Regions from separate parts of the Undibacterium sp. Ji49W genome, predicted to be linked through region 2. Evidence: predicted binding sites of a transcription regulator. Region 2 holds the regulator's gene; the other holds the start of a gene.
The links. The regulator FliA, encoded in region 2, starts transcription of late flagellar genes. The targets are predictions, from matches to a motif close to CTAAAGTTTNNNNNNNNNNNGCCGNTA.

Region 1: fliD (flagellar filament capping protein FliD) is a predicted target of FliA. The motif match lies at 1,694-1,720, and genes of this name have one in related genera.

What each region holds. Positions count from the first base shown of each region.
Region 1 is NZ_JBMPOW010000006.1:45,620-57,880, forward strand. It holds gene fliD (flagellar filament capping protein FliD) at 1-1,658, opposite strand, end outside; gene ACO0LK_RS08960 (flagellar protein FlaG) at 1,776-2,159, opposite strand; gene ACO0LK_RS08965 (flagellin) at 2,260-3,747, opposite strand; gene ACO0LK_RS08970 (tetratricopeptide repeat protein) at 4,188-6,392, shown strand; gene rfbF (glucose-1-phosphate cytidylyltransferase) at 6,389-7,159, shown strand; gene rfbG (CDP-glucose 4,6-dehydratase) at 7,144-8,286, shown strand; gene ACO0LK_RS08985 (dTDP-4-dehydrorhamnose 3,5-epimerase family protein) at 8,342-8,884, shown strand; gene ACO0LK_RS08990 (methyltransferase domain-containing protein) at 8,881-10,107, shown strand; gene ACO0LK_RS08995 (acyltransferase) at 10,153-10,641, shown strand; gene ACO0LK_RS09000 (NAD-dependent epimerase/dehydratase family protein) at 10,638-11,465, shown strand; gene ACO0LK_RS09005 (cephalosporin hydroxylase family protein) at 11,462-12,211, shown strand.
Region 2 is NZ_JBMPOW010000003.1:125,391-137,651, reverse strand. It holds gene flgE (flagellar hook protein FlgE) at 1-479, opposite strand, end outside; gene ACO0LK_RS04820 (flagellar hook assembly protein FlgD) at 542-1,210, opposite strand; gene flgC (flagellar basal body rod protein FlgC) at 1,233-1,637, opposite strand; gene flgB (flagellar basal body rod protein FlgB) at 1,673-2,077, opposite strand; gene flgA (flagellar basal body P-ring formation chaperone FlgA) at 2,254-3,003, shown strand; gene flgM (flagellar biosynthesis anti-sigma factor FlgM) at 3,149-3,457, shown strand; gene ACO0LK_RS04795 (flagella synthesis protein FlgN) at 3,460-3,960, shown strand; gene motD (flagellar motor protein MotD) at 4,077-4,913, opposite strand; gene ACO0LK_RS04785 (flagellar motor protein) at 4,947-5,687, opposite strand; gene ACO0LK_RS04780 (RNA polymerase sigma factor FliA) at 5,669-6,400, opposite strand; gene ACO0LK_RS04775 (MinD/ParA family ATP-binding protein) at 6,405-7,247, opposite strand; gene flhF (flagellar biosynthesis protein FlhF) at 7,240-8,577, opposite strand; gene flhA (flagellar biosynthesis protein FlhA) at 8,574-10,661, opposite strand; gene flhB (flagellar biosynthesis protein FlhB) at 10,658-11,809, opposite strand; gene ACO0LK_RS04755 (MFS transporter) at 12,067-12,261, opposite strand, start outside.

The sequences.
Region 1 (12,261 bases), on a different contig from region 2:
TGCCCAGAGCCAGCGGCAGTAATTCCATTCAGTTTGCCTGCGACATCAACCCCGGCAGTGCCGTTAAGAACAGTGCCTGTCAGGCTGGCTGCACCAGTACCCGTACCGTTAGCCAGCGTGACATTGGATGCGCTGCCATAATTGGTTGATTGCAATTGCAGGAAGCCACTGCCATCAATGGTGGCAGTCACTGTTGAGCCATTGTCTTTAAAAGTGGAATTGCCATTGATCGATGTTTGCAACAGAGTTGCCAGCGACGATGCTGTGTATGAACCCGCTGCCAGGGCGACGGCTGCAGTTTTACCATTCAGTGTGACATTGATAGTGGTGTTGGCCGCAATGGTTGTGTTGGCCGCTGTCAGATCCAGATCTCCCTTCAAGCCACCCTGGGTGGCGACGGCAGTTATTTCAAGACCATACGAGCCTTGCTTGGTTGCTGTAGTAGAACTGCTATAGCTGACCAGGCTGTCTGTTGCCTTGCCGACCGATGCAAACAAGCCGCTTATTTCTGAATAATTGGTACTCAGGGCCGTCTGCAATTTGGATGAGTCGACAGAAAGCGTGCCATCTTTTTGAAAGCTGATACCTATGCTTGACAAGGTGGTGATATTTCCACCCAGACCATTTACGGCAGTACTTAATGTAGACCTGACCTGGCTCTGGATGTTTCTGGCGGTCGAGTCACCTATCAGGATGCCGCCCGTTTTGGTGCTTGCATTGTAGCCCGTTAAGGTCTTCAGTGTTGCCTGAAAGTCATTAAATCCTTTTACAAAACCATTAATGGCCGATTGAATACCGCTGGTATTGGTGCTCAATGAAAGGCTGGTGGTGCCAACTTTGCTCAGATTCAGTGTGGTGCCCTGTATAGCACCAGTCACGGCATTTGAAGCGCTGGAAATGGCAATGCCATTGACGGTCAGCGCGGCATTCTGTGCTGTGGTTGTTTCTGTAAAATTCTGAGCACCTGCCGGATCATAATTAACCAGGCTTTGTATAGCGGCATCACCAGACGCCGTGATCTTGAGACTGGATGTCGCTCCGGTCTTGGCTGAAGTAAGTACAAGATGGTAAGGCGTAGCACTACCGTCGCCAACAATGGCGGCGGTTGCGCCGACATTCGCGGCATTAATTGCATCGCGTATGCCTTGCAACGAGTTATTCGCGCCGTCGATTGTGACGGTGCCAATAGACTGGGTTGCATCCTGTGTGAACGTAGCGCCTGTGTACACGCCGTTTGCTGACGTGCCACCGCTAATGGCGCCGAACTCAAAAGTGATGGTTGTGCTGGTACCGCTTCCTATGCTGGCGGTGGAGCTGGCCTGGCCAGCACTGGAAATAGTTTGTGCCTGTGCGAGCTTGGTCACATTGACATTATAGCTGCCCTGGGTGGAGACACTGGTAGTGGTGGCTGACAAAATGGAGCTATCACCGGCAGATGCATTCAGAGACTGAAAGGTACCCAGATTGCTGAGTCCGGTAACATTCGACTGAAACACACTGAGTGCGCTGTTGAGCGTACCGTAAGCAGACAGCTTTGCCTGAAAGCTGGCTTCTTTTTTCGCCAATGTGGTCAGGGGCTGGCTCTCGACCGTCATTAACTTTGAAATCAGACCGTTGACGTCCAGATTGGCGCCTAAGCCTGTAGATTGTATGCCCACGTTATTCCCCCTTGTCAGACCGTACTGTACTAAATTATCGGCTAAGGCAAACTAGACTTTAGAGGGGAATTTACGTGCCAATTTAAAATTTAGGTGTAAGACTGACTAAATAAATGATTAAGCTTGCTGTTTAATTAAGAGACCTTGTAGTTTATCTAAGGAACGCGATATTTCAAGGGCTTCTTCGGAAGGAATCTGACGCAAAACCTCTTTGGTTTGCTGGTCAACCACCTTCACGACTACTTTATTACTATGTTCCTCTACACTGAATTCTAGAGACTGTGACAGAGACTGGATAGTTTTATTGATATCGTCGACTGCCTTGGTCACTTTGTCGATTGCTGGCGGTGACGATGCAGATGATGCGGCTTTGACGGCATCGATGGTCTGAGTTGAAGCAGCTGCTGACTTGTATACCTGTGCGTTGCTGTCAGTTCCTGCTGGTCTATCCGTGATCAGTTGTCCAGATTGAGAAGTATTCCCTATCGATCGGATGTCCATGATCTTTTCCTTCAAGAAAAATACCCCTGGTCAAAATCTTGACCAGGGGGACATGCTTTATGCTTTAAGTATAGACCTAATTTACATAAGCCTACTGCTATTAGCCACGCAACAGGGCCAGAACGCCGTTTGGCAAGCCGTTAGCCTGAGCCAAAATCGCTGTACCAGCTTGTTGCAAGACCTGACCACGTGTCAGAGATGCTGTTTCCTGAGCGAAGTCTGCATCGCGGATACGGCTGCGGGATGCTGTCAAGTTTTCAGAGTTAGTCTGCAAGCTTTCGATCGCGGAAGAGAAACGGTTTTGATACGCACCCAGAGAAGCACGGGAACTATTGATCGATTGCAAGGCCGCATCAATCGTCGTCAACGCGGCGGTGGCCCCGGCAGCAGTACCCAGATTCAGTGAAGATACACCCGCACCGACAGTGACCGAAGCAGAAGTGAAGCCACCAGTCAGGTTGGCAGCTGTCAGACCAGTACCAGTACCGTTAGCCAGAGTAATACCGGCAGAGCTGGTGGAAGTCAGGGACAGTGTCGATGTTGCAATATCAGTTGCACCAGTTGCAGATACAGTGATACCTGTGTTGGCAGCAGCTGCAGCAGCATTGGTGCTGGCAGTCACAGTGATGTTACGGCCATCAGCAGCAGCCAGTGCAACTGCACCAGTTGTTGTATTGAATGTTGCAGTAACGCCTGTTTGTGTACTGATTGCATTAACAGCAGCTGCAACTTGAGCACCACGTTGTGCGCCGGAAGTCGAAGCACTCAAGGCACCCAGATTTACGCCGTTAATAGTGATGTCGCCGGAGGCAATCGCTGTTGCGGATGTGCTGGCTGTACCGGCAACTGTAGTGGAACCTACAGTGGCTGTAACACCTGTGCTGCCGCTGATCGCATTGATCGCTGCTGCTTTAGCGATACCGCTGCCTGTGGAGTTGGAGAAAGATACGCCGTCAGCTGCAGATGCGCCAACCTGGAAACCGTTGATGGACAGGTCACCAGCAGCCAGGGCTGTAGTAGTAACTGCACCGGCACCGGCTACTGTCGTAGCGTAACTGGAAGATGCGCCAACACCCAGAGCGCTAGATTTTGCGCTGCTGATGGAAGCGATATTGATTTGATCGTTTGCGGTACCGTTGGCGCCAACTTGGAAAGTTTGTGCAGAGAAGCTACCGTCGAGCAGGTTCACGCCGTTGAAGTTGGTGCTGCTGGCAACGCGGTTAATTTCAGAAATCAACTGACTTGCTTCGTTGTTCAGAGCAGCACGATCAGAAACGCTGTTGGAGCCGTTGGCAGATTGTACGGCCAGATCACGGATACGTTGCAAGTTGGAACCGATCTGTTGTAACGCGCCCTCAGCGGTTTGCGCCAGAGAGATACCATCGTTCGCATTACGTGCAGCTTGATTCAAGCCGCCGATTTGAGAAGACAGACGTTCGGAAATAGCCAGACCAGCGGCATCGTCTTTCGCGCTATTAATACGCAGACCGGAAGACAGACGTTGCAGGGAAGTGTTCAGAGCAGATTGGGATGTGCTCAAGTTACGTTGTGCATTCAGCGATGCAATATTGGTATTAATAACAGCCATGGTGATTCTCCCTAAGTTATTCAAATTGGCGTAGTAGCCTGAAACTTTGGTCTTTCGTGCTGACTATTGGACCGCCGTTGTAAAGGGTATCGGTACAGACTAAAAAAGTTTTAGCGTGTTTCTGAAAATAAATGTTATTTTTTTCGCTCAAGTTTTAAAGATGTTTCCGTTTGTCGGCGCTTTTTTTGAATACTTTAGGGCTAAATTTGATTTAGTTTTAGGGCCTTATTTAACATATGGAAACGAATTCATTAGCTATACAATAAGCCTGAGCTGGGTAGTTTCTGGTATTTTCCTGTTTAAAGAGGCAAAGCTGTCTTCACAGTAGTGTAAAAAAGTACAGAAATACGCAGAAATGTAAAATCGGTTTGGTTGAACGCCTTATTGGCGTGTTTGGGCTTATTTGTTTAATAATAATTACACCTTATCAGGGCGCAGGCATGAGTAAATCCAGTTTTGATGCACGAAAGGCAATGCGCGAAGTTAACAAACACTTTGATGCAGGTGCTTTACCCCAGGCCAAACAGGTTTGCCTGAATATCATCAGACATTTCCCCCGTCATCCTGATGCCTTATATGCACTGGCCAGGATATGCGGTGACTTGAATGAGTGCGATGAAGCCATGCAGTATCTGAAGCTGGCATTCGACGTCATGCCGCATTTTCCGGACAACAGAAAAGTCGCTTTCGGTATTTTTAATAAATACCTGCTTGGTAAGCAGTATGTGCAACTGGAAGAAGCCAGTTTGTGGCTGTCCAGATATTTACCGCGTGACGGTATAGTCTGGGATTATCTGGGTGTGGCCCGCATCGAGCAGGCCAAATTTGCCGATGCGCTCCCAGTTTTGACCAGGGCGCTGGAACTGCTGCCAACCAATCCGCACATCCTGGTGAATATGGGCAATGTCCTGATTTCTCTGGAGCGGTGTGCGGATGCCATCGTATATCTTGAAAAAGCCCTGGCGATACAGCCCAATATGGTAGTGGGTCTGAATAATCTGGGTAATGCCATGCGATTTATTGGCAGGACCGAAGACGCCATAGAGAATATATCGAAGGCTATACAGATTGATCCAAGTCAGCCATACCTGTTTAATAATCTTGGACTGGCTTACCGTGAACACGGTATGTACAGCTTCGCCATTTTGCAATACCGGCATGCTCTCGAACTGCAACCGGATCTGTTGCAGGTTTATCCCAACCTGATTGACGCCCTGCGCCAGAATGGCCAGGTACAGGAATCGATAGAATGTGGTCAGCATGCATTGACGCTGACCCACGATATTCCCGAAATCTGGGCTGCTTATGGCGATACCCTGCGTGAAGCCAATCATCTGGATGCGGCTATTGAAGCCTATATCAAGGCTTTGTCATTCAAGGAAGATGGACAATCTTCTTTCAATCGCAAGATCTACACCAATTTATTGTTTTGCCTGAATTACCACCCGGACCTGACGCCAGAGGTGATTTATAACGCCTACCATGAGTTTGACCTGCGCTTTGCCGCGCCGCTGAAGGCGCAATGGAAGAAGTTTGAGAATGCGCGCGTTCCCGGCAAGCGTCTGAAAGTGGGTTATGTGACCCAGGCTTTCTATAATCATGTCTGTAAATACTTCCTGCTGCCGCTGCTGGAAGGGCATGACAAGGATCAGGTAGAAGTCTATGCCTATGCCAATCCGCCTTTTGAAGACGATGTCACCGGGTATTATAAAAAACATATAGACCACTGGGTTCCAACCCGTGACATGACGGATGACGTGCTGGCCGAAAGAATACGGGCTGACGGCATCGATATCCTGGTCGATGTGGCTGGCCACACCAACGGCAACCGCCTGCCGGTATTTGCCCGCAAGCCGGCCCCGGTATCCCTGCACTGGCTGGAATATGGCTACACCACGGGTTTAAGTGCCATTGATTATTACCTGACCGACAAGCCGACCATCACCGACAATTGCGCACATCTGTTTGCCGAAAAAGTCTGGTGCCTGGATGGACCCGCCTATGTATACAGGCCAGACACCAGAAAGGCAGAATTGGGTCCGCCGCCTTTTGAATCAAATGGCGTAATTACCTTTGGCAGTCTGTCGCGTTCGACACGTATCAACCACCGGGTGGTGCGCGTATGGGCAACCATACTTGACGCCATGCCAAATTCGCAACTGATTATCAATAGTGGCGATTTTAAAGATCCCCAGGTACAGGATGAAATGGCGTCACGCTTCATGCGGTATGGCATAGACCGTTCAAGATTGCTGATTGGTTTCACTTCACCTTCATGGGAAGTGCTCAAACATATAGATATTGGTCTGGATTGCTTCCCGCATAATTCCGGAACGACCTTGCTGGAATCATTGTATATGGGCATTCCTTTCATCTCATTGACAGACAGGCCATCGGTAGGCCGTATCGGTGCCAGTATCCTGACAGCAGCAGGGCATGAAGAATGGATTGCCGCTACAGAAGATGAATACGCCCAAAAAGCAGTTATCCTGGCGCATGATCTTGATACCTTGCGCCGCCTGCGTGGCAGTTTGCGCACAGAAATGGAACAGTCGCTGCTGATGGATGAGCCGGCATTTGCCCGTTCGGTAGAAAAAGCCTATCGTCAGATGTGGAATATCTATTGTGAAGGACCCGAGCAATGAAAGCAGTGATCCTGGCCGGTGGTTTGGGCACGCGGATTTCCGAAGAGACGCATCTCAAGCCCAAACCCATGATAGAAATTGGTGGCCACCCCATACTCTGGCACATCATGAAATCCTATTCTGCCCATGGCGTGAATGAATTCGTGATTTGCTGCGGCTATAAGGGTTATCTGATCAAGGAATATTTTGCCAATTATTTTTTGCATATGTCGGATGTCACTTTCAACATGCAAAACAATAGTATGGAAGTGCATGAACATCATGCCGAACCTTGGAAGGTGACGCTGGTGGACACCGGCGAAGACACCATGACTGGCGGCAGGCTCAAACGGGTTGCCCGTTATCTGCAAAATGAAGAGGCGTTTTGCTTTACCTATGGGGATGGTGTGGCCGATCTCGATATCGCTGCCTCCATCGCCTTTCATAAGGCGCATGGCAAACTGGCGACCGTAACAGCGGTCTTGCCGCCTGGTCGATATGGTGCACTGGAACGTGACGGCGATCAGGTGAGCGGTTTTACCGAAAAACCGCGTGGTGACGGTGGCTGGATCAATGGCGGCTATTTTGTGTTGTCTCCCAAGGTGCTGGATCTGATCGATGGTGATCCGACCAGTTGGGAATCGGAACCTCTGAACGGCCTGGCAGCACGCCAGGAATTGATGGCTTTTGAACATTCAGGATTCTGGCAACCCATGGACACCCTGCGTGAGAAAAACCTGCTGGAAGATTTGTGGCAGTCAGGAAATGCCCCGTGGCGAGTGTGGTAAACATGACGGCAAGCATACAAAACATTGTTCAACATAATTGTGCTATTCCCGATGCCGAGTTTTGGTGCGGTAAACGGGTGCTGCTGACCGGGCATACCGGCTTCAAAGGCGCCTGGTTTGCCAACTGGCTGGCGCACATGGGCGCGGTTGTGCATGGGCTGGCGCTGCCACCAGAGTCGCGCCCCAATCTGTTTGATGCGCTGGAGATTGATAAAAAGATACATAGCCACTTTGGTGACATACGCCAGTTTGATACCGTCAAACTGGCCGTGGATGCGGCACGGCCTGACATTGTCTTCCATCTGGCCGCCCAGGCACTGGTCAGGGCCAGTTACAAGCAACCGCTGGCGACTTTTGAAACCAATGTCATGGGTACCGCCAATCTGCTGGAGGCACTGCGTGGCCGTCCGGACGTGAAAGTCGCCCTGATGGTGACCACGGACAAGGTATATCGCAACCGCGAGCAGTTGGCACCATACCCCGAAACCGCAGAATTGGGCGGGCATGACCCGTATAGCGCCAGCAAGGCCGCATCAGAACTGGTATTGGCCAGCTATCGCGATTCTTTCCTGCACGAGCAGGGTACGGCCATATTGGCCGCACGCGCCGGCAATGTCATCGGTGGTGGAGACTGGTCAGAAGACCGCCTGCTGCCGGATGCAGTGCGGGCCTGGCGCAACGGCGACACCCTGCACATCAGGCGGCCCGATTCAGTACGTCCCTGGCAACATGTGCTGGAGCCACTGTCTGCTTATTTATGTCTGGCACAACATGCCTGGAGCAATCCGGCGACCAGTCCGGCATGGAATATAGGGCCGGATGGGGCTGCCAGTGTCAGGGAAGTGGTGCAACTGGCGCATGCTGCCTATGGCAAGGGCCAGATTGAATTTGCCACCGAAATAAGTGGCCCGCATGAGGCCGGATTACTGGCGCTGGATGCCAGTAAGCTCAGACAGACGCTGGGCATAGCTCCGCGCTGGAAACTGGGTACAGCGGTAGAGCACAGCATGCGCTGGTACCGTGATTTTGAAAATGGCATGTCGGCAGATGCGCTGTGCGCGCGCGATATGGATGACTATCTGCATGCGGCGCAATTCTTCGCAGAACAGCCAGGCCAGCCTGCATGAACGATATGCTGATAACTTCAAAAGGGCTATGAGTATGTCCGGGCGATTTGATTTCTTGGCCACACCGATAACGGGTTTGCAACTGGTGCAAAGGAAGCCGCGTGGCGATCAGCGCGGTTATCTGCAAAGACTGTTTTGTGCAGAGGATATGCAAACGCTTGGCTGGACAGCACCGATAGCGCAAATCAACCACACCTATACTGCCCGCAAGGGCACATTGCGCGGCCTGCATTTGCAATTGCTGCCATTTGCCGAGATGAAGCTGGTCAGTTGCATGAAGGGGGAGGTGTGGGATGTCGCGGTGGACTTGCGCGCAGGTTCACCACATTTTCTGCAATGGCATGCCGTCCTGCTGTCGGCAGAGAATCAACGTTCTTACCTGATACCGGCTGGCTTTGCCCACGGTTTCCAGACCATGACAGATGACGTGGAAATGCTGTATTGTCATAGTCAGCCCTACATGCCAGCCAGTGAAATGGGGGTGCATCCAATGGATAAGCGCCTGGCCATCACCTGGCCCCTGGCGGCGAGCGAAATGTCAGACCGGGATAATCAGGGAATATTGCTGGATACAGATTTTCAAGGAGTAAATGTATGAAGTGCAGGCATTGTGGCCATGAATTGACCCAGAGTTTTCTTGATCTGGGTTCTGCCCCTCCATCCAATGCATATTTGCGTCCGGATACCTTGAACACTTCTGAAATCTGGCTGCCCATGAAGCTCATGGTGTGTGATGCCTGCTGGTTGGTGCAAACCATAGACTTTACTGGCCGTGAAAATCTGTTTGATGCCGAATACGCATATTTCAGTTCATGCTCGTCAAGTTGGTTGCAGCATGCCAAACGATTTGTGGAAGACATGCGCCGCGAATTCAAGCTCGGCGAACAAAGCCTGGTCATGGAGGTGGCCGCCAATGACGGGTACCTGCTGCAATATGTGATGGAAGCTGGCATCCCCTGTTTTGGCGTGGAACCTACTTCCAGCACGGCGACAGCAGCGCGCGAAAAAGGCATACGCATCATAGAACGCTTCTTTGGAGCCGAACTGGCGCATGAGTTGCTGGCCACCGAGGGGCGGGTCGATCTGGCGGTGGCAAACAATGTACTGGCGCACGTGCCAGATATCAATGATTTTGTCCGTGGCTTTGCCGATATTCTTAGTGAGCAGGGTGTGGCCAGTTTTGAATTTCCGCATTTGCTGAACATGGTGCAGCAAAATCAGTTTGATACTGCCTACCATGAGCATTATTCTTATCTGTCCCTGCATGCAGTCAAGACCGTGTTTGAACGCAATGGCCTGCATATATTTGATGTGCAGGAATGGCCTACCCATGGTGGCAGCTTGCGTGTGCTGGCCCAAAGAGCCGACATTCGCCATTACCCTGAAAAAGATAGTGTCAGCCAGTTGCTGCAAGTGGAGCACGAAGCTGGCATGACGACCCTGGATTTCTACCGGCGTGCCCAGGAAAGGGCAGAAGAAGCCAAGTTTGGCTTGCTGGAATTTTTGCTGGATGCCAAACGCAAGGGCAAGCGCGTCGCCGCCTATGGCGCGGCAGCCAAAGGCAATACCCTGCTTAATTTTTCTGGCGTGCGCCCGGACCTGTTGCCCTATGTGGTCGATATCAATACGCATAAACAGGGCAAATACATGCCCGGCAGCCGGATACCAATTGTCAATGCCGCTTACCTGCTGGCAGACAAGCCGGATTATGTGCTGATCCTGCCCTGGAATCTGAAGACGGAAATCATGCGTGACCTGGCTGCGGTTGAAGAGTGGGGTGGGCATTTTGTCGTGGCAGTTCCCGAGTTAATGAAGATTTAAGCATCACCTGACAATGATGAGAGTAACGATGAAAGTGCTTGAGGCGTGATAGACATACATCCCGACGCACGTGTATCCAGGCTGGCTGATATTGAAGATTCAGTCAGGGGGACACGTATTGTTGTCGCTGCCTTTGCCTGCATAGACAGTTTCGTCAAGATCAAACCCGCAGGTGGTGCCGGCGACGTCATCATCGGTGAGCGTAGTGTGGTGAATTCTGGCTGTGTACTGTACACAGGAAATGGTATCCATATAGGCAATGACGTGGCTATCGCGGCCAATTGTACGTTTGCCCCGGTCAATCATGCATATCAGGACAAAAACAGACGTATCAATCAGCAAGGCTTTTTGCCCAGCAAGGGTGGCATTGTGATTGAGGATGATGTCTGGATCGGCGCCAATTGCATCATTCTGGATGGTGCTATCCTGCGTAAGGGTTGTGTTATCGGGGCCGGGTCTATCGTCCGTGGCGAAATTGCTGCCTATTCGATACAGGTTGGCAACCCATTGAGGCAGATAGGGGAGCGCAAATGATATCGAACGCGCTTCAGGCTCCACGTGCAACCCTGATCGGTGGCAAAGGCTTCATAGGCAGGCATTTGCACCTGACCTTGCAGGCCGCGGGCTGGAACAGTTATGTCGCTGAAAAAGCAGACCCACGCCTGATGGATGAAGACCTGGGGCATGTTTTTTACTGTGCAGGTCTGACGGCTGACTTTCGCCAGCGACCCTATGCAACAGTAGATGCACATGTCCATCTGCTGTCCGATATATTGCAACGCAGCCAGTTTAGCAGCCTGACTTATCTGTCCAGCACCCGTGTGTATGCCGGGGCAACGTCTACTGACGAGCAGGCCGCACTGACAGTAAATCCGAATCTTGCGGGCGATTTATACAATATCTCCAAATTGATGGGCGAAAGCTTGTGCCTGAACAGCCAGCGCAATGTCAGGGTAGTGCGCTTGTCGAATGTATATGGGCAAGGCATGCCGGAGCAGAATTTTTTATCCGAAATACTGCGCGATGCTGCCGGTAATAAAAAACTGTTGTTCCGTTCCGCCGCCAGCTCTGAAAAAGATTATATTGCCGTGGCTGATGTTGTGCGTTGCCTGCCGCTGATTGCAACGGCAGGTGAATCAGGTATTTACAATCTGGCCAGCGGCCATAATACTTCTCATGCCAGCCTGGCTGCGCAATTGCAGACACTGGGTGTGGCCTGTGCATTTGAAGAACAGGCGCCCGAACTACGCTTTCCCCGGATTTCTACGACAAAACTGCATACCTTGTGTGGCTCCATGCAAGGTGATTTGAATACTGAACTGCCGGTCCTTTTTAACTATTACGCCAGGATGCCATGAACCCGATCAAACAATTCGAAGCTGAACGTGACCAACGCATAGAGCAACTGGGCCAGGATAGCGAGTTCAGGGAACAGTCGCGCAGCTGGCTGGAACAAAGCATGCGACGCCAGTATGTGTACAACTTTTCCTGGCTGGGCCGGCCCATCATACAAAACCCCATCGACATGGTCGCCATGCAGGAAATCATCTGGAACGTGCAGCCTGACCTGATTATAGAAACCGGCATTGCGCATGGCGGCTCGATTATTTATTCGGCTTCAATGCTGGAATTGAATGCCGCCTGTGGCGGTAATCCGGATGCTCTGGTGCTCGGCATAGACATCGATATCCGCCAGCACAACAAGGATGCGATTTTGCAGCACCCAATGGCCAAACGCATACAAATGCTGCAAGGTTCCAGTGTTGCGCCAGAGATTGTGCAACAGGTGCAGGATATTGCACGTGGCAAGCAGCGTATCGTTGTGTTCCTGGATTCAAATCACACGCATGAGCATGTGCTGGCAGAGCTACAGGCGTATGCTCCGCTGGTCAGCAAAGACAGTTACTGCGTGGTGTTTGACACCTTTGTGGAGGATGTGCCGGCAGATGTCTTTGATAACCGCCCCTGGCAGCCAGGCAACAGCCCCAAGACAGCAGTGCATGAATACCTGAAGACACACCCGGAATTTGTCATCGACAAGAGCATACACAACAAACTGCAGATTACTGTCGCACCAGATGGCTTCCTGAAGCGCATACAGTAAGTTGCCTGGCCCAGGGGTTTGCGGATAAAAAACGCAGGCATCAGGCCTGC
Region 2 (12,261 bases):
ATGACCGAATTGATGATCGCCGTTTGTGCCGGTGGAATATCTGCCGTATTGATATTGATCGGTGCTGCCGCGCCAGTGGACAAAACGCCGGCCGAATTGGCCACATAGCCTGTCAGCTGGGCACCCTGCGCATTGACGATATTGCCCTGCTTATCCAGCTGGAACTGACCATTGCGGGAATACGTAATCGCGCCGTTGGTCGACATACGGAAAAAACCGCCACCGTTAATCGCGATATCCAGCGGATTATTCGTCGTCGAGATATTCCCCTGGGTGAACTGCTGCACCACACCCGATACCTTGGTACCAATACCCACAGTGCCGCCGGAAGAACCATTGAGCGAGTTGGCATAGACGTCAGCAAACTGTGTCTGCCCCTGTTTAAAACCAACAGTACTGGCATTGGAAATATTGTTACCTATGACGTCCAGTGATTTGGAAGCCGCATTCAGTCCGCTTAAGCCTTGTTGAAAACCCATGATTTTTCTCCGTTACTTTGAATAGTTCATTGACACTGTTTGATTCGGGATCACTCCAGACATCAATAGATTTGCTTCACATCACTCATGCTGACATCACCCACATTCGCCACACTCAGTTTCACCCCCGAGGAACCAGAAGTAATACTGGACACCACACCAAAAGCCAGATTGGTGCCCGCAAGTTTCGTGTCACCCGATTTCGCAGCAACGTCAAAGGTATAGACACCATTGGCAGCAGTAGTACCGGCATCGGTTTTACCATCCCAGGTCAGTGTACTCACCCCCTGCGGCAAGGCGTCCACGCTCATTTTTCTGACGACGGCACCGGCACTGTCACGTATTTCCACGTCAACCTTGGTCGCCGCCTGTGGCAGGTCAACCGCATAGATGCCCTTGCCGTCCGTGACTGCCATCGTATTGCCCGGGGCGATCACGCCATGGCCTATCATATTGGCGGCCTGCAGGTTCTGGCTGGCCAGAAAACTGGCATTCATCGCTGTGACTGTTGTGTTCAACTTCTCGATACCACTCACTGTTGACAATTGCGCCATCTGGCTGGTCACCTGGGCATTGTCCATGGGGTTCAGCGGATCCTGGTTTTTCAGTTGAGTAACCAGCAACGTCATGAAACGGTTTTGCGCATCCTCGGTTGAGTTGGCCGATGTCTTGCTGCCATTCATGGTCGCAAGCAAAGTTGGATCAACGGCATCAGTCTGTATGGTGGTCATCTTTTATTCCTTTACTCTAAACTTATTGACCCAGGGTCAATGTTTTCAACAACATGGTTTTGGCCGCATTCATGACTTCCACATTGTTCTGGTAAGAACGCGATGCGGATATCATATTGACCATTTCTTCCACCACATTCACATTCGGTGTGGCGACATAGCCCTTTTCATCAGCCAGTGGATGCTTGGGGTCATACATCAGTTTAGGCGGATTACTGTCTTCTACAACCTCATTCACCTTGACGGCGGTGGAGGCCGTACCTGCCATGGGTACGGCGCTGAAAACCACCTGCTTGGCTTTATACGGCTGGCCATCAGAACTGGTGACACTATCGGCATTCGCCAGGTTGCTTGACACCACGTTCAGACGCTGCGATTGCGCACTCATGGCTGAACCGGCAACATTAAATACATTAAAGAGTGACATGATGATAATCCTTGTATTCGTGCTTTAGCTTCTGTTTAGCCCTGTATTGCCGCCAGCATATTTTTAATCTGCATATTGATGATGGTCAGGCTGGCCTCATAGCGCAATGCATTGTCGGTGAACTGATTGCGTTCCACATCCATATCCACCGTATTACCATCCACACTGCCCTGTATCGTAGGGCGGTACTGGGCGGCCACACCTGCTACCGTACTTGCCGTATCCAGATGCTGGCTGGCCGTTTTATTCAGGGCCGTAGGCGACTGCGTCAGGTTCTGGTGCAGGGCATTACTCAGCGCTGCTGAAAAATCAACATCTTTGGCCTTATAATTTGGCGTATCCGCATTGGCAATATTTGATGCCAGCAATTGCTGACGCTGCCCCCTGACGGATAGAGCCACTTCATGAAAGCGCAAGAAATCATCCAATCCACCAGCCATCATCTTCTCCTTTTCACCGATCAGGCATGCCCACGGTTTGCTATACCTTGCATATTATTCGTCGTCACACAAGTTTGATCAGGCAAGCAGAACGAGAAAACCCTGCTTATTCCCGCTTTCAAAAATCGGCAGGAATCCTAAAATGGAATCCGGAACAGATAAACGCAGGAATCAGGATGAAACCTCCACTAAACACAGGCAAACGGCTGCCAGCATGGCTTTTGATGGCAATGGCTAGCATGGTGGGCATGGCTGGCATAGCTGGGATAACAGGAGCGGCGCAGGCAGCCAACCCTGCCACGCAACAAGACCCGGTCCAGCTTAAGCAGGTGGCACTTGATTTTTTGACATTACAAACCAGCGGCTTGAACGGTGAAGTACAAATTACGGTCGCCGACGTCGACAAGCGCCTTAATCTGCAAGCCTGCGACGCTCTCAATCCTTATTTGCCGCCAGGCAGCAAACCCTGGGGCAAGGTCACACTGGCCATCAAATGCGGCGCGCCAGCCACCTGGCTCATTTATTTACAGGCCAATGTGCAGGTGACGGCTGATTATTATGTGACTGCCAACGCTATTTCTCACGGACAAGTCATTACCATGGCCGACCTGAGCAAAATGCGTGGAGATATTTCGAAATTGCCAGCCGGTGTTGTCACCAGCCCTGAACAGGCCGTTGGCAAAAGCATGCAGATGTCTCTGACATCTGGCAGCATATTGCGGGCCGATGTATTGAAAAGCCCGGCAGTAGTACAACAGGGGCAATCGGTAAGGGTAATCAGCACCGGCCCGGGCTTCCAGGTCGCTACCGACGCGGTAGCACTGAACAATGCGTCTGACGGACAAGTTGCCAAAGCCAAAACAAGTTCAGGGCAAACTATTAGCGGCATTGCCAAAAATGGTGGCATCATAGAAATCGTTTACTAGCATAAATACTAGCCAAAAAAGAAACACTTAAAATAAATGCAATTAAGTTAGTGCAATATTTTTTTGAGGTAAGGTTAAAGTTTAAAATTACACAGCCGATAAACTGGATGTAGATGTTTGTAATTCCCATACTGAGGGTATCGCTGTGAAAATTGATGACGCACTTAACAAGACCTCTGGGCTGCCCGTAAGCCCCCAGCAGGCACGCACGGAAAAACCGGCAGATAACACACCGGCTCCCGTTGCGAATTCGTCGAAGGTGCAAATTTCGACCCTGTCCACGCAATTGCAGGCACTGCAAAGCACACAGGCGAGCAATGCCGTATTCGAGACGAAGAAGGTGGAAGAGATCAAGCTGGCCATTTCTGAGGGACGCTTTCAAGTGAACTCGGAAAAAGTCGCTGATGGTCTTCTGGAAACAGTCAAAGACTTACTTAACGCAAGAAAACGCTAGCCATGAACCCAACAAGTTCCGGACATACTGCAATTGAACAATGCCTGAAGGAAGAAGTCGTCACCATGTCTTCCCTGGCTGAATTGCTGAAAAAAGAGCAGTCCGCACTTGTTGATAGCGATGTCACATTACTCAACGATTACACCCAAAGCAAAGGGCAACTGGTCGGCAAGATGTCCGAACTGGAAAAAAAGCGCAATGCTTTTTTGACACAACTTGGCTACAGAGCAGATCTGGATGGCATGAAGGCCTATTTGCAGCAGGCTGGCAGTGCCGACAATGCACCGAATGCGACCCTGTACTGGGATCAGCTTCTGCAATTGTCGATGCAGGCAAAAGAAGACAACAAGACCAATGGCCTGCTGATTAACCGCCGCCTGGCACAAAGCCAGGCCATGTTGAGCGTATTGCAGCAAGGCAACCAGGCCGCATCCCCCATGTATGGCCCAAATGGCCAGTCCACAATCAAAGGCACCTCAGGCAAGGGTTATATCGCGACTTAGATCCGTTTAGATCCATTTAAATCAGTTTAGATCAGTTGATATAGCCAGTGCCCATAAAAAAACAGACCCGCAAACGGGTCTGTTTTTGTTTCAACCAACAAAAAATGCGGCCAATTTTATGGTTGAGGTGCGGGCGCGACAGCCGGCAAAGATGACGTTGCCGGTAGCGACACAGGTGCCGGGGCCGTTGGCGAGATAGGTACATCTACCGCAGCCTCTGGCAATACTGCCAGTATGGTCACAGACACCCGGCGATTCCTGGCCCGGCCTTCTGGCGTATCGTTGTCGCTGACCGGCAATTTAGCGCCCTGCCCTACGGCTGTCACCCTGATTTCATCGACACCGTTTTCAGTCAGCAGCCTGGCAACCGTGCTGGCGCGCACTGCTGACAATTCCCAGTTGGAAGGGAAAATCGGGTTCTTGATGGGTACATTATCTGTATGCCCCTCTACCTGTATGGCATGGGTATCAAGCTTTAAGACACCAGCAATGGCTCTCAGCGCCTGTATCGAATCCACATTCAGGCGTGCCTCACCCGGCGCAAACAGCAGGCTGGCATTGATTTCTATGGTGATACCGCGACTGGTCTGACTGACCCTGACCTTGCCCTCACGTACCAGCGGCTCCAGCACAGTCATGATATCCTTGGCCATGGTGGTCATTTGCGCTTTTTCCTTGCGCAGGGCCTCGTTCACACGTGTACCTTTCACCAGCGGCAGCGGGTCGAGCTTGACGACCGGTTCATTCGGCATATCCACCGTCTTGGGATTGACCATGACCTTGCCAAAAGCCCCCGTCAGTGAATTCGACAAGACCCTGTACTTCCCCTCGTTCAGAGAAGAAATCGCATACATCACCACAAAGAAGGCAAACAACAGCGTAATAAAATCGGCGTAAGAAACCAACCAGCGCTCGTGGTTTTCAGGTTCTTCGTGGTATTTTCTTCTGGCCATAGGGTTCTTTAAGGCGTTACAGCAGGCAAGCCATCAATTTCTATGATTGGTCAATCGCTCTTCCACCACACGCGGGCTATCGCCCAGGGCAATACTGTAAAAAATGTCGGACAACATTTCCCGTCGCGTGACTTCCCGATTGATGATTTCCTTCAACTTGTGGCTGACCGGCAAAAACAACAGATTGGCCATGCCCACACCATAAATCGTTGCCACAAAGGCAACGGCAATACCACCGCCCAGCTTGGACGGGTCAGTCAGGTTTTCCATCACATGGATCAGACCCAGCACCGCCCCCAGAATACCGATGGTGGGCGAATAACCGCCTGCGGCTTCCCAGATTTTGGCAGACTGGCGTTGTTCCATCTCATACAGCGAAATATCAACGTCCAGAATGTCCTTAAGCCGGATCGGGTCGATACCATCAATGACCAGACGCAGGCCCTTGCTGATGAAGGGATCAGTCGACGCGTTCATATAGCGTTCCAGGCTGAGAAAGCCTTCCCTTCGGGCGACCACACTCCAGATCAGTGCATCTTCCACATTTTTTTTGCTATTGTCAGGCGGTTCCGACACCACCCAACGCAGCATGCGCACGCCCTGGGTAAAGGCCTTGATACGGCTTTGCATCAGTACTGCACCTATGGTGCCCACCACGACGATAACAAACGCAGCCGGCTGCACCAGGGAAGAAAGACGGCCACCTTCCAGCAACTGCCCGGAAACGATGCCGACAACGATCAGTAAAAGTCCGACTATGCTAGCCCAGTCCACGCCTTCTCCCTTAAGTACGCCCTGAGCCTGGCTACCGCCTGACTATGCAATTGCGACACCCGTGATTCAGATACCCCCATCACGGCCCCGATTTCCTTCAAATTCAACTCTTGCTCATAATACAAGCCCATCAGCAATTTTTCTCGCTCGGGCAAGCTGTCAATCGCCCCGATCACGGCATCCCGAAAATCATCATTCAACAAATCCTGCAAGGGGTCGCCCGACAGGTCAGAACAATAATGATCGAGGAAATGCTCTTTGGTATCGGCATCATGAAAATCTTCGTAATACACCAGTTGATGGCCACCGCTGTCAGTCAGCATGTCCTGGTATTCCTCCAGCGACAGCTTGAGCGACTTGGCGACCTCGGTTTCCAGAGGTGGCCTGCCCAGCTTTTGCTGCAAGGTGTTCATGGCATTTTCTATCTTGCGCATGTTCTGGCGTACGCCGCGCGGCAACCAGTCGCTGCTGCGCAATTCATCCAGCATGGCACCGCGTATGCGCTGCACGGCATAGGTTTCAAACTGGGCGCCATGTGTGTCTTCATAGCGGTTGACGGCATCCAGCAGGCCTATCATGCCCGCCTGCACAAGATCATCCACCTCCACACTGGGAGGCAGACGCGCCTTCAACTGGTAAGCAAGGCGCTTGACCAGTGGGGCGTGCTCCCGAAGGAGGAAGTTTTTATCGGACTTTCCGCTAGCGGTGTACATGTATTTATATTCCGAGACCGACACCCAGCTCAGGGACTCCCTCTAAACATAATGTCGAACGCGCAGTCATTGCCAATTGTTCCGCCAGCTTTGAAAAAGCCAGCGAAGCACGCGCTTTTGGAAAAGCGTCAATCACGGAACGTCCCAAATGCGCTGCCTTTCTAACATGCTCATCTTCCGGCACATGGCCGACATAGTGCAAAGGCACAGCCAGGTAACGGCTGGCGGCCTGTGCCATATTTGTGTAAATCAATCTCGCCTCTTTTTCTGATGCGCCGGATACCAGAATACCGTAACCGCGCCTTCCTACCCTGTTGCTGACCCGCTTGATCAGTCCGTATGCGGCCTTGATCATATGCGGATCGGCAGAAACCTGTATCACCAATTCGCTGTCATCCAGTGACGCCAGCGCAAATGCGTCATTCGCATTGATATCGCCATCCACCATCACCAGGTCAGCCTGATTGGCCACGACATCAAACACTTCAGTCAGTTGCCGCGCACTTTCTGGCGGCAAAGCAGACGTTAGCGATGCCTGCCTGGTCAGCATCGTCACCGACAAACCGGCAGCCACCATTTTGATTGCTTCCTTCATTGTACGCTGTTGTCTCGCTACATCCAACAAGGTACGATCATTGCTTGCATTCAGCCAGGCCCCAATGCTGTTGTCCGAAGCCCGCGCATCGATCATCAATACCTCACTACCCTGCCTGGCAAGCGTTACGCCGAGATTCACCAACATGCCACTTTTTTCATCTTCTTTCAAGGCCGACAGAAAAGTGAAGACTCTGGGCTTGGGGTTGGCCAGCATGCGGCGCAGGCCTTCTGCCTGATCAAAACTAGCCAAGGGACACCTCCCTGGACACAGTTGCAGCACGCGCCGCATTCCCGGCACCCATGGTACCAGCCATCAACAAAGGCAATTCTTCATCCAGCAAACGGAAGGCGGCTGTCTCGCGTTTCAGTTTGAAGGCACGGTCTATCAGGTACAGTTTATTGGCAATATGCAGATCTTCCGGCACCCGCTGGCCGCTGGCGACGTAATACACCATCAGCTTCTGGCGTATCGCAATGTCCAGTGCCCCACCTATGGTGGCAGCTTCATCGAGCTTGGTGAAAATGCAACCTGCCAGGCCATTACCCTGATAGGCCCGCACCACTTCGCTCAGGGTTTCACCGGTCGAGGTGGCATTCAGGCACAGCAGACGTTTTACCGGAGTGTCTGTTCCTGACAACATGGCAACCTGTTCGGTCACCATTTTATCGCGCTGACTGACACCCACAGTATCAATCAATACCGTATGCTTGTTCTTGAGTTCGGACAAGGCAATGCGCAAATCCGCTTCATCCTTGACGGCATGCACCATGACGCCGAGTATTTTGCCGTAAATACGCAATTGCTCAAAACCGCCGATACGGTAGCCGTCTGTAGTGATCAGCGCCAGCTTGGAAGGGCCATGACGCATCACACAACGCGCGGCCAGTTTGGCCGTAGTCGTGGTCTTGCCAACACCGGTAGGACCTACCAGGGCATAGACGCCGCCTTTTTCCAGCATTTCGTTTTCATTGTCGATGGTAGACAGATTACGCACCAAGGTATTCTTGATCCAGTCCAGGCCATTTTCGAGCTTGCCGGCTTCCGGCAATTTTTCTACCAGATAGCGTGACAAGCCGGCGCTAAAGCCAGTCGCCAGCATTTCACGCAGAATTTCGGCCTTCTGCGGATGCCGCTTCTGGGTCTGGGTCCAGGATATTTCGGCCAGTTGCGACTCCAGCATGCTGCGCATGGAGCGGATTTCTGACATCACATTATTCAATTCACCGGCGCTGACGGCGGCTTCAATATCAGCATCCATGGCGATCGCCGGTTTCAGCGGTCGACGGATAACCGCTGGTGCTTCGATCCGTGCTTCAGTCCTTGCTTCGGCCTGTGCTTCAGACTGATAACGCGGCGCAAAGCGTGGAGTATCGGGTATAGACTGCACAGATGCCGGCGCTGGTGCTTCATCAGTAGATGAAGGGGCAATCGCACTGATGGCTTCATCCGCCATCGCCAAAATCTCGACCTTACCACCGACATTACGGTTGGACAAAATCACCGCATCAGCGCCCAGGGCATCCCGCAACATGCGCAAAGCCTCGCGAGAAGTATTCGCGGTAAATTTTCTGACGTTCATGATTGACCTCCAACCAGGCTGGTGACTTTAATTGTTTTTGTTTCAGGTAATTCTGCGTGTGACAGAACTTTCAGTTGCGGCACCGTGCGACGCAGGAAACGTGACAGCAAGGCGCGCAGCGGTGCAGGCACCAGCAAGACCGGTGTCAGGCCCAATTGCTCCTGATGCTGGGCAGCGGCTTCGGTCTGGGTTGCCAGTGTGTCGGCCAGGCCAGGCTCAATACCGGCACCATCAGCACCACTGGTCTGCAAGGCTTGCATCAGCAAACGTTCCAGACGGTTATCCAACGTCATGACAGTCAGTTCATTCCCGGTCGGGAAAATCTGCTGCACGATGGCACGGCCAAGGGCAATCCGCACCTGGGCAGTCAGCTCACCGGCATCCTGGGTATGCATGGCCTGTTCTGACAGGCATTCAATGATGGTGCGCATGTCGCGGATATGCACACCTTCAATCAACAGGTTTTGCAAGACTTTTTGCAGCACAGATAAAGGCAGGATTTTTGGTACCAGCTCTTCCACCATCTTCGGCATATCCTTGGCCAGGTGGTCCATCAGCAACTGCACTTCCTGACGGCCCAGCAACTCGGCAGCGTGGGAAGTGATCAGATGATTCAGATGCGTGGCGATCACCGTACCCGAATCCACGACGGTATAGCCCATCGCCTGCGCCTGATCGCGCATGCCGCCATCTATCCATACGGCAGGCAGGCCGAAGGCCGGGTCATTCGTGACGGCGCCGGGCAAATTGCCGGTGACCATGCCTGGATTGATCGCCAGGTACTGACCGCTGAGTGCTTCGCCAACACCAACCTCCACCCCTTTAAGCGTGATGCGATAGGCTGATGGTTTAAGTTCAAGATTGTCACGGATGTGTACAGGTGGCGACAGAAAGCCGACTTCCTGCGCAAATTTTTTGCGTATGCCCTTGATACGACGCAGCAATTCGCCGCCCTGGTTTTTGTCCACCAGCGGAATCAGGCGATAACCCACTTCCAGACCCAGGGTGTCGACCGGCAAAATATCCTGCCAGGTCGCTTCTTCCATCTCTTGCGGCGCGGCTGCGGGCGCATCCTGTTTTTCATCCATGGCAGGAGGCATTTCATTGCGCTTGTTCAGCAGATAACCGCCACCACACAGAATTGCAGCCAGCAAAATAAAGGCGATATGCGGCATGCCGGGTATCAAACCCATGCCGCCAATAATGCCGCCGGTAATGATCATGACCTGTGGCTTGGCAAACAACTGCCCGATCAACTGACCACTGATATCCTGGTCACTGGCAACACGCGACACCACAACACCGGCAGCAGTAGAAATGATCAGGGAAGGAATTTGTGCCACCAGGCCATCACCAATGGCCAGCAGCGTATAGTTTTTCAGCGCAGAAGCAAAATCCAGATCATGCTGCACCATACCGACAATCAGGCCACCGACGATATTGATCACAGTAACCATGATGCCGGCGACCGCATCACCACGTACATATTTACTGGCACCATCCATGGCACCATAAAATTCAGCTTCTTGCGCCACTTCGGTACGACGGCGGCGCGCCTCTTGTTCGGCGATCAGACCGGCATTCAGATCAGCATCAATCGCCATTTGTTTACCCGGCATCGCATCCAGGGCAAAACGGGCACCCACCTCAGCAATACGGCCAGCACCCTTGGTCACCACGGTAAAGTTGATGATGGTCAGGATGATAAACACCACGATACCCACGGTGTAGTTGCCACCGATCAGAAAGTGGCCGAAAGCTTCAATCACCTTACCGGCTGCATCCGGACCGGTATGACCTTCCGTCAGCACCACGCGGGTAGAAGCGACGTTGAGCGACAGGCGCAACATGGTACTGACCAGCAGCACCGTAGGAAACACCATGAAATCCAGCGGCTTGACGGTGTACAGACTGGTCAGCAAGACAATGATCGCAATCGCAATATTGAAGCTGAAAAACACGTCCAGTACAAAGGCCGGCAAGGGCAGGATCATCATTGCCAGCATCAGGATAATCAGGAAAGGCGCCGCCAGCGCCCGGGTATTCATACCGTTCATCCAGGCAGGTAATTTGAGGCTATTCATGCTGGGGCTCCTGCTTGATTATTCGGGTCCAGCTCAGGTGGTACATATAAGTCATTCGGTTCCATCGGTTTGTTTCCTGCACCTGTGCGGTAACTGCGTAACTGATAAACATAAGCCAGCACTTCGGCCACGGCGGCATACAAGGCTTCAGGGATTTCATCGCCCAGTTCGGTGTGTTTGAACAGCGCCCGTGCCAGCGGTGGCGCTTCCAGCAAAGGTACTTTGTGTTCTTGTGCCAACTCACGAATCTTGGCAGCTACTGCATCCGCACCTTTGGCGACCACCTTGGGCGCGCCACGACCACCCTCGGTATATTTCAATGCCACGGCAAAGTGGGTCGGGTTGGTGACCACCACGTCAGCGGTCGGGATTTCAGACATCATGCGACGGCGTGCCATTTCACGCTGCTGGGCGCGGATTTTTGCCTTGATTTGTGGATTACCGTTGGCTTCTTTCGATTCCTGTATCACTTCCTGATGGGTCATCTTCAGTTTTTCAGCGTATTGCCACATCTGGTAAGGCGCATCAATCGCCGCAATCACCACCAGCGAACCAACGATGGCCAAAAAACACACGCCCATCATGTGGCCAACGTGGGCAGGCCCTGTTTTCAGCGATTCCAGCGGCAGGGCAAAAATGGCATTCTTCTGGTTCATGATGACGATCCATGCCACCACCCCGACCAATACGGTTTTAATGATCGCCTTCACCAATTCCACACCCGCACGGGTTGAGATCATATTGCCAAGACCAGAAATCGGATTCATGCGTCCAAAGTTCGGTTGCAGGGCTTTGGCGCTAAACAGCCAGCCACCGATCAACAGCGGCGAACCCAGCGCCACGATCAGCAACAGCACCGCTATCGGCGCAAAAGCCACCAGCACATCCCACAGACTGGCACCGATCTTCGCAAACAGCACCGCAGGGTCATAGATAATTTCACGTTCCAGCGACAGGCCGGTAATCAATGCATGATTCAACTGCCTGACCAGACCATCACCCATGGCCCATAGCGATCCGCCCGCAGCCAGCAAAATGGTGCAGGTAGACAGTTCACGCGAACGCGGAACATCGCCCTCTTCCCGCGCCTGTTCAAGGCGCTTGGGCGAGGCCGGTTCGGTTCTTTCGAGATCGCTATCTTCGGCCATTGCCGACTCCTGTTATTTCCACAAAGCAACCAGCACGCTGATTACACAAAGATACAGGTGTGATTATTGGCTATGTCAGAAGCACAAGATGCGTGGAATAAGGGAAGAAATACCCCTTAGCTCTGGGGAAAGAATGGCCCTTTTTGCTTAAAGGGCCAAGAAAGGCTGAAATCTGAACGGCCAGCCTGATGGCAAGGCGTTCAGATTTAGTTGATTGAGATGCTTTGAGTTGGTTGAAATGCTTTGAAGTGCCTTGATCAGGCAGGCACAGCTGCAGGTGTCGCCACCATGCGGTGGATGAAATACATCATGACAGCAGTCAGCAGCACGGTGCACACCAGAATATCGCCCAGCAAATCAAAATGCAGTATCGCACCACCAGCAGCAGGCTGGCTGACGATCATACCGGCAACCACAGAACCTACACCGCCGGCGATTTGCTGCAGCGATGA